One region of the Trichlorobacter lovleyi genome, then DNA from elsewhere that is predicted to be linked to it. Evidence: riboswitches for the same ligand, from Rfam matches in the RefSeq annotation. Region 1 holds a riboswitch; the other holds the start of a gene.

What was found. Region 1 has a riboswitch for thiamine pyrophosphate ahead of thiS (sulfur carrier protein ThiS). Riboswitches for the same ligand answer to the same signal wherever they lie in the genome.
Region 2: it holds a riboswitch for thiamine pyrophosphate, as region 1 does, so the genes downstream of both, thiD (bifunctional hydroxymethylpyrimidine kinase/phosphomethylpyrimidine kinase) here and thiS (sulfur carrier protein ThiS) in region 1, are expected to answer to the same signal.

Annotation. Positions count from the first base shown of each region.
Region 1 covers NZ_CP058409.1:26,587-37,787, reverse strand. Annotated here, with positions in the region: gene FY034_RS00190 (TIGR01212 family radical SAM protein) at 1-91, opposite strand, end outside; gene thiE (thiamine phosphate synthase) at 211-831, opposite strand; gene FY034_RS00180 (thiazole synthase) at 840-1,619, opposite strand; gene thiS (sulfur carrier protein ThiS) at 1,623-1,823, opposite strand; TPP riboswitch at 1,880-1,979, opposite strand; gene FY034_RS00170 (PilZ domain-containing protein) at 2,139-2,501, shown strand; gene FY034_RS00165 (AAA family ATPase) at 2,494-3,591, shown strand; gene FY034_RS00160 (flagellar FlbD family protein) at 3,682-3,999, shown strand; gene FY034_RS00155 (flagellar motor protein) at 4,003-4,752, shown strand; gene FY034_RS00150 (flagellar motor protein MotB) at 4,764-5,579, shown strand; gene FY034_RS00145 (hypothetical protein) at 5,799-5,999, shown strand; gene FY034_RS00140 (NAD(P)H-dependent glycerol-3-phosphate dehydrogenase) at 5,927-6,934, opposite strand; gene FY034_RS00135 (hypothetical protein) at 6,925-8,541, opposite strand; gene gyrA (DNA gyrase subunit A) at 8,525-11,071, opposite strand.
Region 2 covers NZ_CP058409.1:2,695,475-2,706,675, reverse strand. Annotated here, with positions in the region: gene thiC (phosphomethylpyrimidine synthase ThiC) at 1-449, opposite strand, end outside; gene thiD (bifunctional hydroxymethylpyrimidine kinase/phosphomethylpyrimidine kinase) at 446-1,924, opposite strand; TPP riboswitch at 1,992-2,092, opposite strand; gene alr (alanine racemase) at 2,185-3,327, shown strand; gene selD (selenide, water dikinase SelD) at 3,332-4,372, shown strand; gene purH (bifunctional phosphoribosylaminoimidazolecarboxamide formyltransferase/IMP cyclohydrolase) at 4,502-6,061, shown strand; gene purD (phosphoribosylamine--glycine ligase) at 6,211-7,485, shown strand; gene FY034_RS12415 (cytochrome c3 family protein) at 7,581-7,850, shown strand; gene resB (cytochrome c biogenesis protein ResB) at 8,057-9,424, shown strand; gene ccsB (c-type cytochrome biogenesis protein CcsB) at 9,441-10,292, shown strand; gene FY034_RS12400 (glycosyltransferase) at 10,359-11,201, shown strand, end outside.

The sequences.
Region 1 (11,201 bases):
TGACCCGGCAGCCAAAACGCCGGCGCAGGTAGTGGCCGTAGGAGTTGATCCGCAGGTCAGGATGGATATGTTCAGATGAAAACGCAGACATGCAAAACCTTTAATCACCGCAGAGGGCACAGAGGTAAAAACCGGGAAAAGCACACGGGATATACTTTTGCAGTCCCTCTACCTTACTCCGCGTCCTCTGCGGTAAAACGATTGGTGTTACTAACAACCAAGTCCCCGCCGGAAGGCCTCGGCTGCTGCAGCCGGATCAGCCGCAGCCAGGATATCCGAGATCAGGGCCACCCGGTAACAGCCGGCAGCAGTGACCTGCTCAAGATTAGTGCGTTTGATGCCACCCAGGCCGAAGACCAGATCACCGACGGTCTGCCTGCAGGCCCGCCCCAGCTCTCCCAGCCCCACCGGCTCACCATAGGCCGCCTTGGAGGGGGTCGGGAAGACCGGGCCGAAGGTGACAAAGTCCGCCCCCTTGGCCAGGGCAGCCACGGCCTCACCCACGCCATGGCTGGAATAGCCGATCAACAGATCAGGCGCAATCCGCCTGGCAGCCGTAACCGGCAGCGAGTTCACCCCCAGGTGGACGCCGTCCGCCTCAACCGCCAGGGCGACGTCAATCCGCTCATTGATCAGCAAACGGGCATCATAGCGGCTGGTCAGCGCCCTCATTTCCCAGGCCAGCTCATACAGCTCAGCCGCCGGCAGATCTTTTTCCCGCAACTGCACAGCCCGCACCCCGCCGCCAAGTGCTGCCTCAACCACCTCCAGCAACGGCCTGCCGGCGGTCTGAGTGCGGTCAGTGATCAGGTACAGGGAAAAGTCAATCACAGTGAGCCTTACGAGCCGATCAGATCGGTCAGCGGTGAAGAAGCCGTGGCATACAGCTTCTTGGGTATCCGGCCCGCCTCATAGGCAAGACGCCCGGCCTCGACCCCCAGCTTCATGGCCCGCGCCATGGCAACCGGATCCTGTGCACCGGCAATGGCGGTGTTCATCAGGATCCCATCACAGCCCAGTTCCATGGCCAGCGCGGCATCAGAGGCGGTACCCACCCCGGCATCCACGATGACCGGCACACTGACCGCTTCCATGATGATCTTGAGATTATAGGGGTTGCGGATGCCCAGGCCGCTGCCGATCGGCGCAGCCAGCGGCATCACGGCAGCGCAGCCCAGCTGCTCCAGCTTCTTGCAGAGGATCACGTCATCACTGCAGTAGGGCAGGACCGTGAAGCCCTCGGCAACCAGTACCTTGGCCGCCTTGAGCAGTTCTTCGTTATCCGGGAAGAGGGTCTTTTCATCACCCAGCACCTCCAGCTTGACCATGTCGGACAGACCGGCCTCACGGGCCAGACGGCAGGTGCGGATCGCATCGTCAGCCGTGAAGCAGGCCGCAGTATTGGGCAGCAGGGTGTACTTTTTAGGATCGATGTAGTCCAGCATGCAGCCCTTGCCCATCTCGGCCAGGTTGACCCGCCGGACAGCCACGGTAATGATCTCGGCACCGGAGGCCTCCAGCGCGGCCACCATCTGCTCGTTCGAGGCGTACTTGCCGGTTCCCACCATCAGGCGCGAGTTGAACTCTTTTCCTGCAATTGTCAGTTTACCTTTAGACATCTGCTATCCTCCCCCTACGAAATGGACTATCTCGATCCTGTCCCCATCCTGCAATGTCTGTTCAGCATAGCCGGCCTTGGGAACGATCTCCAGGTTGCGTTCCACAGCCACCCGTGTGACCGGAATCTGCAACTCTTCCAGCAGTTGGCCGACCGTGGTCCCGTCGGCAAGCTGCCGCATTTCTCCGTTGATTACGACCTGCATGGCACATACCTCCCGCAATAAAAAAAAGCCGCCTGGAAGGGCGGCGATTCGTCGGTATTCGAAATCGTCCGCTTCCCTACGCCGGAATTACCCGGATCAGGTTCCAAGGGTCGCAGCCGGTTGCTGCTCTCAGTCGAAACTCCCCTAGCGGTTTACATGGTTAGACAGAAAGAACTAGGGCAAACCTAGTGGATTCACCTCTGATTGTCAACGGTATTCTCCTGTGCAGAAACCGGACTGACACAGAGTTAAGATGCAGTTTTCAAATACTATGGTATTCTCTTATTTCATTACCTTACCCGGGAGATGGTTCCTATGGCCGACAAGCGCAACAATGACCGGAAACGCAGGCGGATAGCCCTTTGTTTTGGTACTGATGAGGCCGCCAGCAGACGCGCCTTTACCGAGGATCTCTCACCGCTGGGGCTGTTCATCAAGACCGCCAATGTCTGTAACCCCAATACCGTCCTCAGGATTGAACTGCTGGTCGATGACCAGCCGATCAGCTTCGATGCCCGGGTCATGTGGGCCAAGCGGGTCCCCCAGAACCTGTTCCATCTGGTGAAAAAGTGCGGTATGGGGGTGCGGATCATCCGCTTCCATAACGGGCGCGACCGCTATATGGGTTTATGCCATGTTCCAGAACCGCTGCCGCAGGGAGGGGCCACGCATGTGTAGAAAGATATTTATCGGCGCAACCGGTCAGCATTGCGGCAAGACCACCATCTCGCTCTCGCTGATGCATCTGGCCCTCCAGAAATACCGTCGGGTTGGCTTCATGAAGCCGATCGGCCCCAAGTGCATCCAGTACCGCGGTCTGACCATGGACAAGGATGCGGCCATGTTTTCCAGTGTCTTTGGCATGGATGATGTGGCGCACCTGATGTCCCCCATGACCCTGACCCCCGGCTCGACCCGTCAGTTTCTGGATGGCAAGATTGACCCGCTGGCACCCCGCCAGGCGATCCTCAAGGCCTGTGCCGAGTTGGAGCAGCAGTTTGATTTTCTGATCATCGAAGGGGCCGGACATGGTGGTGTCGGTTCAGTGGTGGGTGTCAATAACGCCCAGGTGGCTGCCATGCTGGGGGCACCGGTTTTGATGGTGACCGGCGGTGGTATCGGTAACGTCATCGATGCGGTGGAACTGAATCTGGCCCTCTATGCCCGCGAACAGGCCAATGTGCGGGTTATCATGGCCAACAAGCTGGTGCCGGAAAAGCGCGAGCGCTCTCTGGCCTATCTGACCAAGGCGTTCCAGCACCAGCAGCTGCTGGTCACCAGTGCCTTTGATTATTCTCCCATTCTGGCAGACCCGACCCTGCAGCACGTAGGTGAACTGCTGGAGCTGCCGTTGCATGGTGACCCTGCCGACCGCAGCCGGATCTGCCACACCATCCAGCTGGGTGCCGCCTCTTCCCAACGGGTGATTGACAGCCTGGAGGAGTCAACCCTGCTGATCGTGACCAGCTCCCGCGACGAGCTGATCGTGACCGCCTCATCGCTGCATCATATCCCCGAATTCCGCCAACGTCTGGCAGGGCTGATCGTGGCCGGTCATGCGCCAATCTCCGGTATCACCCAGCGCATCCTGGAAGACAGCAACATCCCCTACATCAGAATCGAGGATACCACCTCCCAGGTCTATTACCGCCTGCGGGAGCATGTCTCGAAAATCGGACCTGACGATACGGAAAAGATTGAACTTATTAACTCAATTGCCGAAAAGTATATAAGTTTTGATGCGATAGACGCAATGCTCGGCGCATAGCCGGTCTCAACTGCAACCCTGATAACCGAAAAAGCTTGACCATATCCAGTTGTTTGATATTGTTAGCGAAAAATCAACTTAGAGGACTACATGATCCTGGTCACCCGCCTTGACCGACAAACGATGTTTCTGAACCCTGACCATATCGTCAGTGTCGAAGAGACCCCAGACACGGTGATTACGCTGTTTAACGGCCATCACATTCTCGTCCGTGAACACTGTCAGGTCATTCTGAACCGGATCATCGCCTTCAGGTCCAGGATTTTACGTCGCTCAGGGGCTGTTCCCAATGGCCACGCCTATTTACGGCGCCAACGGAATTCACGCTACCACCGTAGCGAGAGTGAACATTTCCTTACCGACGACACCAAAGCGACACTACACCCACTTCACCGCCAGGACACCTGATCTATGGATTTAGCAACAATAATCGGCCTTGCACTCGGCTTTGGCGCTGTCTTCGGCGGAGCGGTACTGGAAGGGGTGCATGTCAGTGCGCTCATTTCACCCACATCCGCCCTGATCGTGCTGGGCGGTACCTTTGGCGCCGTCTTTATCTCCTTTCCGCTGGCTGCCTGTATCAACGGCTTCAAGGATATCAAGACCGCCTTCCTGCCTCCCAAGGTAGACCCGGAAGCGGTGGTGAAGGACATTATCGGCTACGCCACCAAGGCCCGCCGTAACGGCCTGATCTCGCTGGAGCAGGAAGCGCAGAACGCCAAGGACCCGTTTATCAAAAAGGGGATTTCACTGGTGGTTGACGGCATTGACCCCCAGAAGCTGCGTGAGACCCTTGAGGCCGAGATCATGGCCTATGAAGATCACAAAAAACACTCGGTTGAGTTTTTTGAAGCAGCCGGCGGCTACTCTCCCACCATCGGTATTATCGGCGCCGTGCTTGGCCTGATCCACGTTATGGGTAACCTGTCCGACACCTCAAAACTGGGGGCAGGTATTGCTGCCGCCTTCGTTGCCACCATCTACGGCCTGATGACCGCTAACATCATCTGTCTGCCGATCGGCTCCAAGATCAAGATCCGGATGAAGGAGGAGGTACTGCGGCGGGTCATGATCGTAGAAGGCCTGATTGCGATCCAGAACGGTGAAAACCCTCACTTTATTGAGCAAAAGCTGAAGGCCTTTGCCGGTGAAGAGCACTAGGAGCCTCTGACGTGGCGCTGAAAAAAGAGCCGGAAAAGCATGCCAACCATGAGCGCTGGCTGGTCTCCTACGCTGACTTCATCACCCTGTTGTTTGCCGTATTTGTCACCATGTATGCCATGTCCCAGACCGACAAGAAAAAGGTTGAGGAGGTGGCTGCCGCCATGCGGGAGTCGTTCGGCTATTCCACCCAGGCCGCCGCTGGACAACGCGGGGTGTTGCAGTCCCAGGATATCAAGCCGATCCCCGCGATCAAGCCTGAGATGGCCGTTATCCCCATGATTAACAAGATGCCGCCGGCCGGCCCGAGACAGGGCGGCATGGACAAGGGGCGCGGCAAAGGCAAGGCGGAGGAAAAGGAGTTTAAAGAGATCCAGTCGGCCATTGAGGCCTATCTGATCAAGCATGGTGCCCAGAACAAGGTGAGCATCGGGATTACCCGCCGCGGCCTGGTGGTCAGCCTGAAGGAGGCCGGTTTTTTTGATTCCGGTTCAGCGGTGATCAAACCGGCAGGGTACCAGCTGTTAAATACGATCCTTGAGGCCATGACCCAATACTCCAACCCGTTGCGGGTTGAGGGACATACCGACAACATACCGATCAGCACCCCGCTGTTTCCCTCCAACTGGGAGCTGTCAGTCTCCCGTGCCACCAATGTGCTGCGCTACCTGCAGAAGAACTACGATGTTGATCCAGGCAAACTGTCTGCCACCGGCTACGGGGAATTCCGCCCCACTGCTGAAAACACAACCTCAGAAGGCCGCTCCAAGAACCGGCGGGTGGATATCGTTATGCTCTCCGGTGGCGCTGAGCAGGGCGAACCCTGATTTCTCAGTACGACTGACCGCACTCTCCCCACAGGCACGGTTGTTGAAAAACCTTGCATGCAAGCACAGCTGCATGGCGCCCGCTAAACAGAACAGCTGAGGCCTGATAACCGGTCAGCCGCAGGGCCGCGCCGTCGACAGGCACCACACTGATTTTTCAAAAGGACATATTGTGTCATGGCCCTGTGCTATCGTCTCCCTACGTACAAGGAGGCAGACATGGAACCGATGATTTTTATGGGCGGGGTGATTGTGGTTGCAGGCGGGATCTGGACAGTCGTCGATCTCCTGCAGGATGCAGGTCTGCTGACCCGCTCCGCTGAACAACAGGTAAAAAGACGGGTAACTCAGGCCTGTTCAGGTTTCAGGTCGCGGGACATCAGCTCCAGTACCGCCTGCCGTGCCGGTTTGTTGCCGTAGAGGATTTCATAGACCTTTTGGGTAATCGGCATTTCAACGCCCAGTTTTTGAGCCAGTGCATTGACCGATTCCGCTGATTTAACCCCCTCAGCCACCATCCGCATCTCTGCCATAATGACCTCAAGGGTCAGTCCCTGGCCCAGCTTGACCCCCACGGTACGGTTGCGGGACAGGTCACCGGTACAGGTCAACACCAGGTCACCCATGCCTGCCAGTCCGGCAAAGGTGGCATCCTGGGCCCCCATGGCCCGCCCCAGGCGCTTCATCTCTGCAAGGCCACGGGTGATCAAGGCTGCCCTGGTATTATGGCCAAAGCCCAGGCCGTCACTGATACCGGCTGCAATGGCAATCACGTTTTTAACCGCCCCGCCCAACTCGACCCCGATGGCATCATCGCTGGTATAGACCCGGAAAACCGGATTACTGAAGGCTGCCTGAACCGTATGGGCTGCAGCATCATTGGCAGAGCCGGCAACAATCAGTGACGGCAAGCCCAGAGCCACCTCCTTGGCAAAGGTCGGACCAGACAGGGCAACAAAGCGTTCCCGCACCGCATCACCCAGCACCTGGCAGCAGATCTGCGAAACCGTACAGAGCGTCCCCAGTTCAATCCCCTTGGAGGCACTTGCCAGTATGGCTGTAGGAGCAATTGAGCCGGCCAGATCGGCAAGCAGATGCCGCATGACCTGCGTTGGCGTCACCAGCAGCACCAGTTCGGCACCACTGACCGCTTCAGCCAGTGCTCCGGTATACTGCAGGCCGGGATGCAGCTCTATGCCGGGTAAAAAGAGATGATTGACCCTGGTTGCCGCCATGCCGGTGACCAGCTCCGGCTCGTAGGCCCACAGTGTTGTTGCATGACCGTTTGCTGCGACCACGTTAGCCAGGGCGGTCCCCCAGCTGCCTGCTCCGATGACCCCGATCTTCATTCCCACTCCTCATCATCGTCGTACGCCTGTTTAGCGCGCGGATCAAACCCTTCCACCATGGCCTGGCGAGCCATCTCGATACTGTCAAACCCCAGTCGTCTGATAAAGGGGTGACGGCTCAGCGGCAACTGCGATCCGGCCAGACTGAGCCCCAAGGCCAGGACCTGCTGAATACTCTCTTTCCGGCAGTCGCTTTGCTGCATGAAATCGGCAGTTAACAGCAGCCGGCGCAGCAGGGCCGGTTTATCCTGCTCAATCAGTTCGCTACAGAAACGCTCAATGACCAGCTGCTGCGTATCCGGAGAACAGCTGCCGAGGGGGGTGGCCCCACAGCCTTCAGCCAGTTCATATATCAGAGGATCGGTAAAAAGCCAGCCTTCAAAAAACGGTTCATCCAGCAGTTCTTCACAGCCGGCCAGCAGCGACGCCATCCGCTCCAGCAGACCATCAAGCAGTTCTACCGGGAAACCGGGTACATAGTCGGCTGGTCGCAGATCAGTCTCACCAAACAGGTAGCGCCAGGCATAGAGGTCCGGCGGCAGATAGAAGCTGCGCTCAATACTCTGTTGCAGGGCATCCTTGAGCACGTTGACGGCATAGGCATATCCCACCGGATACAGGCCTTCTTCCGCGTTGATCTCATCCAGGTAATCATCATGCTCGCGACGGTTCTGGAAACGCGAGGCCACGGCATGCCGCACACCGTCCTGATCCCCCAGCTGCAGCACGATTCCTGCCAGGGTGGTATCGCTCAGTTCCCAGGAAAACCAGAGTGTCCGCACCCCATAACAGTCCAGAGGCGTTGCCTGGGCCATCAGCAGTGCAACCGGCTCTGCAAACAGGTCCGGGAGCGGTTCAGGCTCTCTGATCCCCAGAAAGCCCAGACGCCGGATACTGCGGCTGATCCGTTCCTCAAGCCCCTCCACCGGCAGGTCGTGCAAGCCCTGCAGCACCTGCAGCGCACAGCCGTGCCGCAGGGTACCCAGGCTCTCAACCGCCAGATCGGCGACTTCACGGTATTCGAAACAGGCCAGCATTCTGAGCATCGCAGCAGCAGCAGCCCCCTGGTCAGCCCGGCTGCCCAGGCGGCGGATCAGCTGGTCCCGCAGCATCTCGTCCGCATTCAGGAAGCGGTCCATCAAGCGGACCATGCCCCAGGAGCCTTCCTGCAGACAGAGGTCGAGGAAACTGTTCAGGGTTGCGCCGGATACCTCATCACGGGAAAAGGGAGGGGAGGAGACATCGATGCCGTAATCCTGCAGAATTTCCAGCAGAGGCAGTCTGCCTTCATCTGCAAGATCACGGCGCTTAAGGGTTAGAGCCACCAGCTGGTCCAGCCAGATGGTGGCATCAAAAAAGTCCAGCATGCAGGTATAGCGGTAGATCCGCTCATGATCCTGTTCCCGCCAGAGCCGTCTGACCAGCGGCGGCAGGGCCCGCCGCCCTGATTTCTGCAAACGCCGGCCGATCCGCTCCAGCTGATCCCGGGTCAGTTCATCACGTGTCAGAAAATCAAGCAGCCTGACAATCCGTCTTCGTTCACGGTAACTGGTATCAAGTGTACGAAGTCTACTAACAGCATTTAACTCCATGACATCAAGCTTCTTCTTCACCTTCCGGCTCAATGCCGTCGTCATCATCCCGTTCTGCCAGCTTGGCCACGGCAACGATCTTTTCCTGCTCTTCAGTCACCATCACCCTGACCCCCTGGGTGTTACGGCCAATCACCGAGAAGCCGGCCACCGGTACCCGCAGGATCTTGCCCTGGTCAGTGATGACCATCAGCTGGTTCTCATCAGTTACCTGCATCACGCCGACCACCAGACCGTTACGGGTGGTGGTCTTGATGGTGATTAGGCCTTTGCCGCCACGAGACTGGCCGCGATACTCGTCAAGGTCGGTCCGCTTGCCGAAACCGTTCTCGGTCAGGGTGAAGATGGTGGAACCGGTTGCCGTCGGGTCAACCACCTCCATACCGATCACTTCGTCCCGTGCCTCAAGGTTCATCCCCCGCACACCGCGGGTAACCCTGCCCATCGGGCGGGCATCCGACTCAGGGAAGCGGATCGCCTTGCCGTGGCGCGAGGCCAGGAAGACATCCTTCTGGCCATCGGTCAGGGCAACGGAAATCAGCTTGTCCCCTTCATCCAGGTTGACCGCATTGATACCGGTGGTCCGGATGTTCAGGTACTCAACCAGCGGGGTCTTCTTGACCACGCCATTGCGGGTAGCCATCAGCAGGTACAGGTCTTCACGGTTCAGATCCTTGACCGGCAGGATGGCGGTGATCTTCTCACCTTCCTGCACATTGACCAGGTTCACCACCGCCTTACCCTTGGTGGTGCGGCTGCCTTCCGGGATCTCATAGACCTTGATCCGGTAGACCCGGCCCATGTCAGAGAAGAACAACAGATAATCCTTGGTGGAGGCGATAAAGAGCTGCTCCACAAAGTCCTCTTCACGGGTCTTCATGCCGGTCTTACCCTTGCCGCCACGGCGCTGGGCCCGGTAGAGATCAACCGCGCTGCGCTTGATATAGCCGGTATGGGAGACCGTTACCACCATCTCTGCATCTTCAATGGTGTCTTCCAGAGAGATATCAGCGGTCTGATGCACGATCTCGGTCCGGCGCTTGTCGCCAAAACGTTCCTTGATCTCGGTCAGTTCACCCACAATGATCTTCATGATCTCGGCATCCGACCCCAGGATCTCCTTCAGGCGGGCGATCAGGCGCAGGATATCCTCATACTCTGCAATGATCTTGTCCCGCTCCAGACCGGTCAGGCGCTGCAGTCGCATCTCCAGGATGGCCTGGGCCTGAATCTCCGAGAGCTGTACCGCCTTCTCATACCCGGCAGGACGGGGCAGGTTCAGGCGCTGCAGGTAGTCCGGATCAGCAAAACGCCCTTCCATCAAGCCCAGTTTGGCCTCTGGCGGAGTTTTGGATTCACGGATCAGCTCGATCACGGCATCCAGCCAATCCAGCGCTATCTTCAGACCTTCCAGGATATGAGCCCTCGCCTCGGCCTTTTTCAGCTCAAACAGGGTCCGCTTGGTAACCATCTCGCGGCGGTGCTCGATGAAATAGTGCATCATCTCAGCCAGTGACATCAGCTTGGGACGGTTATGCACAATCGCCAGCATATTGATACCGAACGAGGTCTGCATCTGGGTGTGCTTGTAGAGCTGGTTCAGCAGCACCTCGGCATTTTCATCCTTCTTCAGGTCGATCACGATCCGCATACCATCACGGTCAGACTCATCCCGCAGGTCCGAGATCCCTTCGATCTTCTTTTCCTTGACCAGCTCGGCAATGCTGGTGATCAGACGGGCCTTGTTGACCTGGTAGGGGATCTCGGTCACCACAATGGATTCGCGATCATGCTTTTTGCTGTTCTCAACATGGGCCTTGGCCCGGATCTGGATTACCCCGCGGCCGGTGGCATACCCGTCAATGATCCCCTGGCGGCCATAGATGGTGCCGCCGGTGGGAAAATCGGGGCCTGGTACCAGCTCCAGCAGCTCTTCATAGCTGAGGGCCGGATTATGGATCAGTGCGATGATGGCATCAATGATCTCCCCCAGGTTGTGGGGCGGGATGTTGGTTGCCATGCCGACCGCAATACCTGATGAACCGTTGACCAGCAGGTTGGGAAACTTGGCCGGCAGTACGGCCGGTTCATAGAGGGATTCATCATAGTTGGGGGTAAACGGAACCGTTTCCTTTTCCAGGTCAGCCAGCAGTTCGTGGGTGAGCTGTTTCATCCGGATCTCGGTATACCGCATGGCTGCCGGGCTGTCACCGTCCACCGAACCGAAGTTACCCTGGCCATCCACCAGCAGATAGCGCAGCGAGAAATCCTGGGCCATCCGGACAATGGTATCGTACACGGCAGTATCACCGTGGGGGTGGTACTTACCGATGACATCACCGACTACCCTGGCCGATTTTTTGTAGGGCTTGTTATAGTCATTGCCCATGTCGTTCATCGCAAACAGACAGCGGCGGTGCACCGGCTTGAGACCATCCCGTACATCCGGCAGGGCCCGGCCGACAATGACCGACATGGCATAATCCATGTAGGAGCGCTTCATCTCATCTTCAATATTAACTGCGACCTTCTGCGTTACCTGTTCCTGCATGAGGTATCCCCTCGTTTAATGGTGTGTTGTATAACGGTTAGTGTGTGTAGGTGTTCCCAATTAATGACATTGGGGGAATTGTATTTTCAATAAGTTATATTCGCTATGGCCCCATAAATTAACACTTTTG
Region 2 (11,201 bases), 1.0 Mb from region 1:
CCCTTGAAGATATCATCGGCAGTCATATCAACCAGGGCCTTTTTCTTGACCCGCACCGTGTCGGTGGCGGCTTGGTAGAGCGGTACCGAGCCGATGCAGGCGGTGGTCTCGGCCACGATGGCGCGGCGGATCTCGTCCACCGGACCGCCGGTGGAGAGGTCCATGATGGCGTCGGCACCATGCTTGACCGCCACCCGGGCCTTTTCCAGCTCCTTGGTGATATCGGTGTCGTCAGCCGAGGTGCCGATGTTGGCGTTGACCTTGGTGCGCAGCCCGGTTCCCACTGCCAGCGGGACGCCGTGCTGGTGGGTCTTGTCGTTATGGCTGATGATGATAGTACCTTTGGCAATACCGTCACGGATGAACTCCGGGGCAACTCCTTCAGCAGCAGCGGCGGTCTTCATCTTGTCAGTAATAATCCCTTTACGGGCGGCTTCAAGCTGGGTCATTGGTCAGTTTCCTTTGCAGCAAGATAGTGGTTGATCGGGCCATGTCCTTTACCCATCGGACGGGACAGGCGGATGGCGGTGCTGATAAATTCCTTGGCCAGGCGGACCGCTTCCTTGAGCGGTTCGCCCTGGGCCAGGCAGGCGGCAATGGCCGAGGCAAAGCTGCAACCGGTGCCGTGGGTGGCGCTGGTGAAGAAACGCTCAGAACTGAAGCGCTGGATGGTCTGTCCGTCAAAGAGGATATCAACGGCATCGCCGCCACTCAGATGTCCCCCCTTGAGCAGGACATTGGCGGCACCCATGCCGTGCAGTCGCCGGGCGGCCTGTTCCATGGCGGCTTCACTGTTGATGCGGCAATTGAGCAGACGTTCTGCCTCGGGGATGTTCGGGGTCAACAGGTAGGCCTGGGGTAGCAGGGCCTGTTGAAAGATCGATACGGCATCCAGTTCAAGCAGCGAGGCGCCCCCCTTGGCCACCATGACCGGGTCGATCACAACCGGGTAGTAGTGGGACTGCTCGTTCAGGTACTCGGCCAGCAACGAGATGATGGCCGGGGTATGCAGCATGCCGGTCTTGATCACATCAATCGGCAGATCTGTCAGGACTGTATCAATCTGGTCCCGGACAAATGAAGGGGGGATGCCGTGGATTGATTTGACCCCTCTGGTGTTCTGGGCGGTCAGGGCCGTAATGGCTGAGGCCCCGTAGCTACCCAACAGGGTGATGGTCTTCAGGTCGGCCTGGATACCGGCACCGCCGCCGGAGTCGCTGCCGGCAATGGTCAGTACGGCACCGCGGGGGTAGGGGGCCAGCCGGTTGAACAGCAGGCGCAGTTCCGAGGCAGCCACCTCCGGCCGGGGGGCGGACAGGACCGAAGAGATGACGGCAACCGCATCGGCGCCGGCCTCAATCACCCGGCAGGCATTGGCCGGGCTGATGCCGCCAATGGCCACAATCGGCAGCTTGACCCGATCCCGGATGGCAGCCAGGCCGGAGGTGCCGGGCATATGGGTGATCGATTTGCTGTCAGTGGGATACATGGCGCCAAAGCCCAGGTAGTCGGCGCCGTCGGATTCCGCCTTGAGGGCCTCATCAAGATTGTGGGTGGAGACGCCGATGATCTTGTCCGGTCCCAGCAGTTCCCGGGCCTGCTGCGGAGAGCTGTCATCCTGTCCCAGGTGCACGCCATCGGCATCCAGGGCATGGGCAAGCCTCAGGTCGTCATTGACGATAAAGAGGGAGCCAAAACGGCTGCAGAGCTGTTTCAGCTGGCTCCCTTCCTCCAGGCAGAACTCGTATGGCTTGTCCTTGGCACGGTACTGCAGTACCGTCACCCCGCCGCGCAGGGCCTGGGCTACCCGTTTAAGCAGGTCGTCCTGCTGATCGGTAATCAGGTAGACCCCGGCAATGGGCCGGTTCCGGATGGTCTTTGGCGTGGTTACCACCAGGCGCAGCGGCATGGATTTTTCAGACATGGTGTAGTACCTCGTGGTACGAAAAAGGGCCGCACTGAATACAACTCAGGCGGCCCGAAGATAGATGCTGGGAACGAGGCCGCTTTCCTCCGCCGGCATTACCCGGTTCAGGTTCAAGGGGTCCGGCAAAGCCGTCTCAGCCTATGCAAGGCTCCCCCAGGGCGACGTAACCATACGATAAAATCAGCAGGTCGTCAACCGCTTCCGTAAACAGGAGTTTTCAGATTGCCCCCTGCGGCAGGCCGTGGTAAGTAAGTGGCATGTTTGACAGTCGTCCAACCTTTGCAGAGATAGATCTTGGTGCCCTGAGGGAGAACTACTCGGTTGTCCGGGCCTCGGTGCCGTCACGGTCAGCCGTGCTGGCAGTGGTCAAGGCAGATGCCTATGGCCACGGCTTTTTAGAGGTAAGCAAGGAACTGGAACGCCAGGGGGTGGATGCCTTTGGGGTGGCCTTTCTGGCCGAGGCGATCCAGCTTCGCAAAGCCGGTATTGATAAACCGGTCCTGTTGCTGGGGGGCGTCTACCCCGGTCAGGAACGCAAATGTGTCGGATTCGGTATCTCTTCTGCGGTCTTCTCCCTTGAACAGTTAAAGGCGCTTGATCTGGCAGCGGGTAAGCTCTACCGCAAGGCGTTGGTGCATCTCAAGGTGGACACCGGCATGGGGCGTTTGGGAATTCCCTATGACCAGGTGCCTGCCCTGCTGGACGCCCTCAAGCTGTTGCCCAATATCTACCTGGAAGGGGTGATCTCCCACTTTGCCTCTGCCGATGAGCTGGATGAGTCGGGCCAGTACTTTACCCGGCTGCAGGGAGAACGTTTTGGCTGGGCGGTCGAGCAGATCCGCAAGGCCGGTTTTTCGCCACGCTATATCCATATCGCCAACAGTGCCGGGGCACTGCTGAATGATTATCCCTTCTGCAATCTGGTGCGTCCCGGTATTGCGCTGTACGGGGCCCTGCCTTCGCCTGATTTTCAGGGCCGGCTCTCCCTCCGTCCGGTGATGCGTCTGAAAAGCAAGATCGCCATGCTGAAGTGGGTCGAACCTGCCACTACGATCAGCTATGGCCGCCGCTTCACGGCTGAACAGCGGACCCTGATTGCCAGTGTGCCGGTGGGCTATGCCGATGGCTATCCCCGTGCCCTGACCAACAGGGGACAGGTGCTGGTCAGGGGGGAGCGGGCACAGGTTTCTGGCACGGTCTGCATGGATTGGCTGATGCTGGATGTCACCCATATCCCCGGTGTGGCTGTGGGGGACGATGTCACCCTGATCGGGGAGGACCGGAAAGGAAATACCGTCTTTGCGGAAGAAGTGGCCCATTGGGCCGGTACAATTCCGTATGAGTTGCTGTGCGGTATCAGCAAGCGGGTGCCGCGGGTGTATCTTGGAGCGGGAAAGTAGTCCCATGACCAACAAGAAGATCAAACTGACGCAAACCGTCAAAGCTGCCGGCTGAGCGGCCAAGCTGGGCCCGGAGGGCCTTGCCACCGCGTTGGCGGGACTCAATCGTCCTGCTGACCCCAGATTGATCGTGGGACCTGAGACGTCCGATGATGGGGGGGTCTATTGCCTGACGCCGGAGATCGCGCTGATTGAAAGCTGTGATGTGATCACCCCCCCTGCCGATGACCCCCGGGCCTTTGGCAGGATCGCCGCGGCCAATGCACTCTCTGATATCTACGCCATGGGTGGAAGACCGCTAACCGCCATGAATCTTGCCTTTTTTCCCAGCTGCAGCCTGCCGCCGGAGGTGCTTGGCGAGGTGCTGGCCGGAGGTCAGGACGCCCTCAATGAGGCCGGTTGTTGTCTGCTGGGGGGGCATACGGTTGAGGATGACGAGTTGAAGTACGGACTGTCGGTGACCGGCACCGTACATCCTGAACAGGTGTTGCGCAACAGCACGGCCCGCCCCGGTGACCTCCTGCTGTTGACCAAGCCGCTGGGCAGCGGCATTCTGTCCACGGCAGTCAAGGGAGAGATGGCAACCGTTGAGCAGGAGGCAGAGGCGGTACGCTGGATGTCGCTCTTGAACCGTGCTGCTGCTGAGCTGATGCTGCGCTATGCGCCGTCCGCCTGCACCGACATCACCGGTTTTGGCCTGATTGGACACAGCTGTGAAATGGCCTTGGGGGCAGGCGTGACCATCCGCCTGCATCTTGATGCGGTCCCCCTGATGCGCGGGGTTGCTGCCCAGGTCGCCGACGGTATGGTGCCGGCCGGCTGCTACCGGAACCGCAGCTATTATCTTGCCCGGATCGATGCGGGTGGTTGCGACCCGGAGCGTTTGCTGCCGCTGTTTGATCCCCAGACCTCCGGAGGGCTGCTGATCGCCCTGCAACCCGATGCAGCAGCGTTGTTTCAGGCGGAAGCTGCGAAAAACAGTATCTTTTGTGTGCAGATCGGTGATGTGCTGCCCCGGGCGGAGCTGCCGGTGATCGTGGTTTAAATCCGCTTGTGTTGTATACATGTTGCAATTTCAAAAGCTCTTGGCAGGACCTTGTCTCCCATGCTACAAAGCTCTCTTCTGACCGCAGTTCATTAAGATAATCAAACCAACGTACATCGAGGTGTCATCATGGCCAAAATTACACGGGCGCTGATCAGTGTCTCCGACAAGACCGGTATTGTGGAGCTTTCCAGGGCTCTGGCAGGATATGGTGTGGAGATCCTTTCCACCGGCGGGACCGCCAAGCTGTTGCGTGAAGCCGGCCTGACGGTAAAGGATGTGTCCGAGTTCACCGGCTTCCCCGAGATGCTGGATGGCCGGGTCAAGACCCTGCACCCCAAGGTGCATGGCGGTCTGCTGGGTATCCGTGCCAATGCAGACCACCAGGCCAAGATGAAAGAACACGGCATTGAGCCGATCGATATGGTGGTGGTCAACCTCTATCCCTTTGAGGCCACGGTGGCCAAACCGGACTGCACCCTCGAGGATGCCATTGAGAACATTGATATCGGCGGCCCCACCATGCTGCGTTCTGCTGCCAAGAACAACCATGACGTGACGGTACTGGTGGATGCTGCAGATTACACTGCCGTGTTGGATGAAATGGCGGCAAATGCAGGCTGTGTTTCGGTAAAGACCAATTTCCGTCTGGCCGTGAAGGTCTATCAGCACACCGCTGCCTATGATGGTGCCATTTCAAACTGGTTGGGGGCCCGGCTGGGTGAGGCCGTTAACGAGTATCCGGATACCTTTACGATTCAGGTTAAAAAGGCGCAGGATCTGCGCTATGGCGAGAACCCCCACCAGTCGGCCGCCTTCTATGTGGAGCGGGGCATTACCGAACCCTGCGTTTCCAATGCAGTCCAGTTGCAGGGCAAGGAGCTGTCCTTTAACAACATTATCGATCTGGATGCTGCTATTGAGACGGTCAAGGAGTTTACCGACAAGCCGGCAGCCGTTATCATCAAGCATACCAACCCCTGCGGCGTTGCACTGGGAGATTCTCCCATCTCGGCCTATCTCAAGGCCCGCGAGTGTGATCCGGTCTCCGCCTTTGGCGGTATTGTGGGCTTTAACCGTATTGTTGATGCTGCAGCTGCCCGTGAGTTGACCTCGACCTTCCTTGAGGCGGTGATCGCCCCTGGTTATGATGAAGAGGCATTGGCGATCTTTACTGCCAAGAAAAATGTGCGGGTGATGCAGGTGCCGTTGCTGGCCGGACATCTCCAGACCGGTTATGACCTGAAGCGGGTTGTGGGAGGACTGCTGCTGCAGGGGCGTGACCTGGGCATGGTTGCCGCCAATGACTGCAAGGTGATGTCCGAGCGTCAACCAACCGCCCAGGAACTGGCTGCACTGGATTTCGCCTGGCGGGTTTGCAAACATGTCAAGTCAAACGCCATTGTCTTTACCAATGCCGATCAGACTGTCGGGATCGGGGCCGGTCAGATGTCACGGGTGGACTCCTCCAAGATCGCCGTTCAAAAGGCGTTGCTGCTGATCAAAGGGACGGTACTGGCCTCCGACGCCTTCTTCCCGTTCCGCGATGGCGTGGATGCCGCAGCCGAGGCCGGTGTCACGGCGATCATTCAGCCGGGCGGTTCAGTGCGGGATGAAGAGGTGATTCAGGCTGCCAATGAACATGGCATGGCGATGGTCTTTACCAATATGCGCCATTTCAGGCACTAGGACCGTCCCCTTTTCCGCGATCTCTGCGTCAGATGTCGTACAGAGCTTGTGCGGCGTACTTACGGTACGCCTCCGCGCCTGTGCTCATCTTCCTTGACCTCACGTAAAATTGAACGGTCCCGAGCGGGCCTGGTATTGAGGTGATCTGTATGAAAGTTCTGGTAATTGGCGGCGGTGGCCGCGAACATGCCCTGGTTTGGAAGATCGCTCAGTCTCCGCTGGTTAAGCAGATTTTCTGTGCTCCCGGCAATCCCGGTACAGCGCAGCTGGCTACCAACCTGCCGATCAAGGTGGAAGAGATCGACAAGTTGCTGGGATTTGCCAAGACAGAAGGGATCGACTTGGCGGTTGTCGGACCGGAACTGCCGCTGTCGCTGGGGATTGTGGATCTGTTCCGCGAGTACGGGGTCAAGATCTTCGGGCCCAGCCGCGCTGCCGCACGGATCGAGGCCAGCAAGGCCTTTTCCAAGGATCTGATGCACAAGTACGCCATCCCCACCGCAGCCTATGGCGTCTTTACCGAGATCCCTGCTGCCGAGGCCTTTATCCGCAAGACCGGGGCACCGATTGTGGTCAAGGCCGATGGTCTGGCCGCGGGTAAAGGGGTGATCATAGCCCAGACGGAAGCCGAGGCGATTGCGGCGGTGCAGGATATGCTTTCCGGTAACGCCTTTGGTGATGCCGGGTCCCGTGTGGTTGTGGAGGCGTTTCTGACCGGTGAAGAGGCTTCCTTTCTGGCCATTACCGATGGAAAGTTTGTGATCCCGCTGGCCTCGGCCCAGGATCACAAGGCGATTTTCGATGGAGACCAGGGGCCTAATACCGGTGGCATGGGGGCCTACTCACCGGCTCCGGTGGTGACTGCCGAGGTGCACCAAAAGGCGATGGAGCAGGTGGTACAGCGGGCAGTTGACGGTATGGCTGCTGAAGGCTGCGCCTATCAGGGGATTGTCTATGCCGGTCTGATGGTCAAGGATGGTGAGGTCAAGACCCTGGAGTTCAATGCCCGTTTTGGTGATCCGGAGTGCCAACCGCTCTTGATGCGGATGAAGTCAGATCTGGTGCCGCTCTTGCTGGCGGTGGCTGAAGGTGATCTGTCCGGCCATAGCATTGAGTGGCACGACCAGGCTGCAATCTGCGTGGTCATGGCTGCTGAAGGCTATCCCGGTGATTACCCCAAAGGGGATATTATTACCGGAATTGAGGCAGCCGAACAGGTGGCTGATGTGACGGTCTTCCATGCCGGAACTGCTGAAAAAGATGGCCGGATTGTGACGGCCGGTGGCCGGGTGCTGGGGGTGACGGCCCTGGGGAACACCGTTGCTGCTGCGATCGAGCGGGTCTACCAGGGGGTTGAGAAGATCTCCTGGCGCGGGGTGCAGTTTCGTCGCGACATCGGCAAAAAGGCCCTTGGAAGGCTCTAAGCTGGTGAGTTGGTACGCATAATGCTTGACATCACTTCAAGGGCTATGATTAAGTGCCCACATCTTTTTTAACAACAGTCTAGGAGGATGTAACAATGAAAAAGTCAATTATTGCCCTGATTGCCATGGTCGCCTTTGCTGGTAGCGCTTTCGCTGCTGACGTTGCTGAATACAAAGGCGGCGCAATGGGTAAAGTGACCTTTCCCCACAAGGCTCACATGAAGCTGGGCTGTGCCAAGTGCCATGAGGGTGCCCCCAAGAAGATTGAAATCAACAAGGACGTCGCTCACAACAAGCTCTGTGTCAAGTGCCACAAGGCCGAGAAAAAAGGTCCTCAAGGCTGCAAGGATTGCCACAAGAAGTAGTTTTGTTGCCGTTCGTTACATGCGTGTGAAAAGGCCAGCTTCTGCTGGCCTTTTTTATTTTATTTGATTTCTGTCAAACGGGTATGCCAAAAAACCGCTACCCATTTTTTTCGGGATGAGCTATAACTGACTATACAAGACAGAAATAGTCGTAAATTGTGTTATCTTCATGTAACTCTTTTAATACGGTTTTAATGGAGCGTTCAGTGAGTACCAATCAACGTGGCTTTGTGCAACAGGTGTGGGATTTTTTCTGTTCTCTCAAGTTAACCCTCTTTCTGCTGATCACGCTGGCAATCACCTCAATCATCGGCACTGTCATACCGCAGTATCCCAATATTGATGAGCGGTATTGGGCAACCATCAGTGCGGGTCGCAAGGCGCTGTACGAGAAACTCGGTTTCTTTGATATGTACCACTCCTGGTGGTTTCTGGCCTTGCTGGCGCTGTTCTGTGTCAACCTGATCGCCTGCTCGATCAAGCGCCTGCCCCATGTCTTCAAATTTGTCAGCGAACCGGCGACAACCATCTCTGAAACGCAGCAAAAAATCTTTCCCAGCAAAGAGCTGAAGCTTGAGGGCTCACTGGATGCCTCGCGAGACAAACTTGCTGCCTTCCTCGGCGCCCGCTTTGCCACACCCACGATCACCCAGGTCGGAAATCAGTATCATCTTTTTGCCCAGAAAAATGCCTGGTGCCGGCTGGGGGTCTATGTCGTCCACTTCAGTATCCTGGTGATCATGGCCGGAACCATCATCGGCAACATAGGCGGCTACAAGGGGTTTGTTGCCATTGTCGAGGGTGAAACCATCAACATGGTCAAGGCCCGCAGCGGTAAGGATGTACCACTGGGATTTGAGGTCAAGTGCGATCAGTTTACGGTCTCTTTCTACGACGCGCCGGGCGGTGGCGGACCAAGCCAGATGCCGAAGGAGTTCAAGAGTATCCTGACTCTGACTGAAAACGGTAAAGAAATCCCCGGCTACAAGCATGTCCGTGTGGTGGTCAATGAGCCGTTGACATACAAAGGAATCACCTTCTATCAATCCAGCTATGGCCAGGCCAACGATCCCAGCCTGTTCTTCTTTACGGTGAGAAACCGTGAGAGCGGCAAGAGCGAGCAGATTGTGCTGCGTCCGGGCAGCCAGACACGTCTGCCGGATGGACGTTCCGCTTCAATCGTTGATCTGACCGACAATCCGGGTGAAGGGCTGGCGGCAGTGCTGGGTGTGAGTGATAAAGGTGCGGAACCGAAGTTTTTCAAGGTGTATAAAAACAATCCCGGGCTCGATGATCTCCGCGGAGACCGTCTGATCTTTACCTTTACCGGTACTGATGCCCGGATGTATACCGGCCTGCAGGTGAATAAAGACCCCGGTGTCTGGGTCGTTTGGGCCGGCTGTTTGATGATGTGCCTGGGTCTCTGTATTGCCTTTTTCATGTCCCATAAACGGGTCTGGATTGTGGTGCAGCACGGCTATGCACGGATCTACGGCAATGCCAGCAAAAATCAGCCGGCATTTCTGACGGAGTTTGAGCGGTTGGCTGAAGAACTCCAGAAGCAGACTATCTGAGCGGAGGAATTTCTACATGTTGAGTGCAAAACTCTTTAACGCTACTACCATCTTCTATATGGCCTCGACACTGGTATTTTTCGGATACCTGGCCGGCCGCAACAAGCACGTTGGAACTGCAGCTTCAGCACTGGCCTGGATCGGTTTTGTCGTACAGACCGCTGCTATCGGTCTGCGCTGGAAAGAGTCCTATGATATCGGTCTGGGACACGCCCCGATGTCGAACTTGTATGAATCAGTGGTCTTTTTTGCCTGGAGTATCGTTTTGATCTTCGGCATTATCGATATCAAGTACAAGTACCGGATTATTGGTGCCTTTGTAATGCCCTTTGCCCTGATGGGGATGGCCTGGGCCCAGCTCTATCTGCCCACCGATATCAACCCGCTGATGCCTGCTCTGCAGAGCAACTGGCTGCTCTACCATGTGATTACCTGCTTTCTGGGCTATGCCGCCTTTGCGGTGGCGTGCGGCGTCTCGATCATGTATCTGATCAAGGCCAAGAGCGAGGAAAAGGGGAATGAGGCTGCCGGTGGTCTGATGTCCCAGTTTCCCCCGACCCGTGCCCTGGATGACCTGAACTACAAGGCGATCATGGTCGGCTTTCCGCTGCTGACCCTGGGGATCATCACCGGTGCGGCCTGGGCCAACTATGCCTGGGGCACCTACTGGAGCTGGGACCCCAAGGAAACCTGGTCGTTGATTGTCTGGTTTGTTTATGCCGCCTTCCTGCATGCCCGCTTCACCAAAGGGTGGGTCGGCAAGCGGGCTGCCTGGCTTTCAATCATCGGTTTTGCTGCCACCATTTTCTGCTATCTGGGAGTGAACCTGCTGTTGTCAGGACTGCATAGCTATGGTAATATGAGCTAAGTTTTTTGTTTGATTAAGCTTGAAAAAACCGGGTTTTGCCCGGTTTTTTCTGTTTGTGGGGCTGCATTGCTGACCATCTCCGTCGTCATACCGATCAAGCCGGGGCTACGCCCGCAGGCTGCCGGACGGATAGCCGCCCTTGGCTGGCCATCCGGTCAGTATGAACTGCTGATTGCCGAAGGAACCAACCCGAGTTGCCAGCGTAACCAGGCGGTACAACAGGCCACCGGTGACATCATCTATTTTCTTGATGACGACGCCTTGGTGGTACCTGATGCCTTGCAGAGGCTTGCACGGCATTTCGTTGATCCGCAGGTGGTTGCTGTCGGGGGACCGTCGCTGACGCCGTCAACCGATACCTTGCTGCAACGGGCCATCGGTGCAACACTGGCGTCACCGCTTGGAGCAGGGGGGGTACGGAATCGTTACCGTGCAGTGGGAACCGTCAGGCGAACCACCGAGCGGGAACTGATTCTCTGTAATCTGGCGATCCGACGTGAGGCCTTTCTTGCCAACAACGGTCTGGATGAACGGCTCTACCCCAATGAAGAAAACGAACTGCTGGACCGTCTGCAGAAGGGCGGGGGGCTACTGTTGCATGACCCGCAACTTGCGGTTGAGCGCAGCCAGCGTGCTTCACTGGCTGCCTTTGCCCGGCAGATGTTCCGCTATGGCCGCGGCAGGTCGGAACAGACCAGGATCGCCGGCTTGCACGGCCTGATGCCGTTTGTGCCGCTGCTGTTTCTGGTGTATCTCCTGGCAGTTCCGTTATTACAGGTGCCGCTTTTGCGGCTGCCGCTTGCAGGCTACCTGCTTGCCGTAGGCCTCTGTACACTCCGGGCGGCTGCGAAGGAACGGACGGCATCACATTTGCTGCTTCTGCCGCTCTTGTTCCCGATGATGCATATT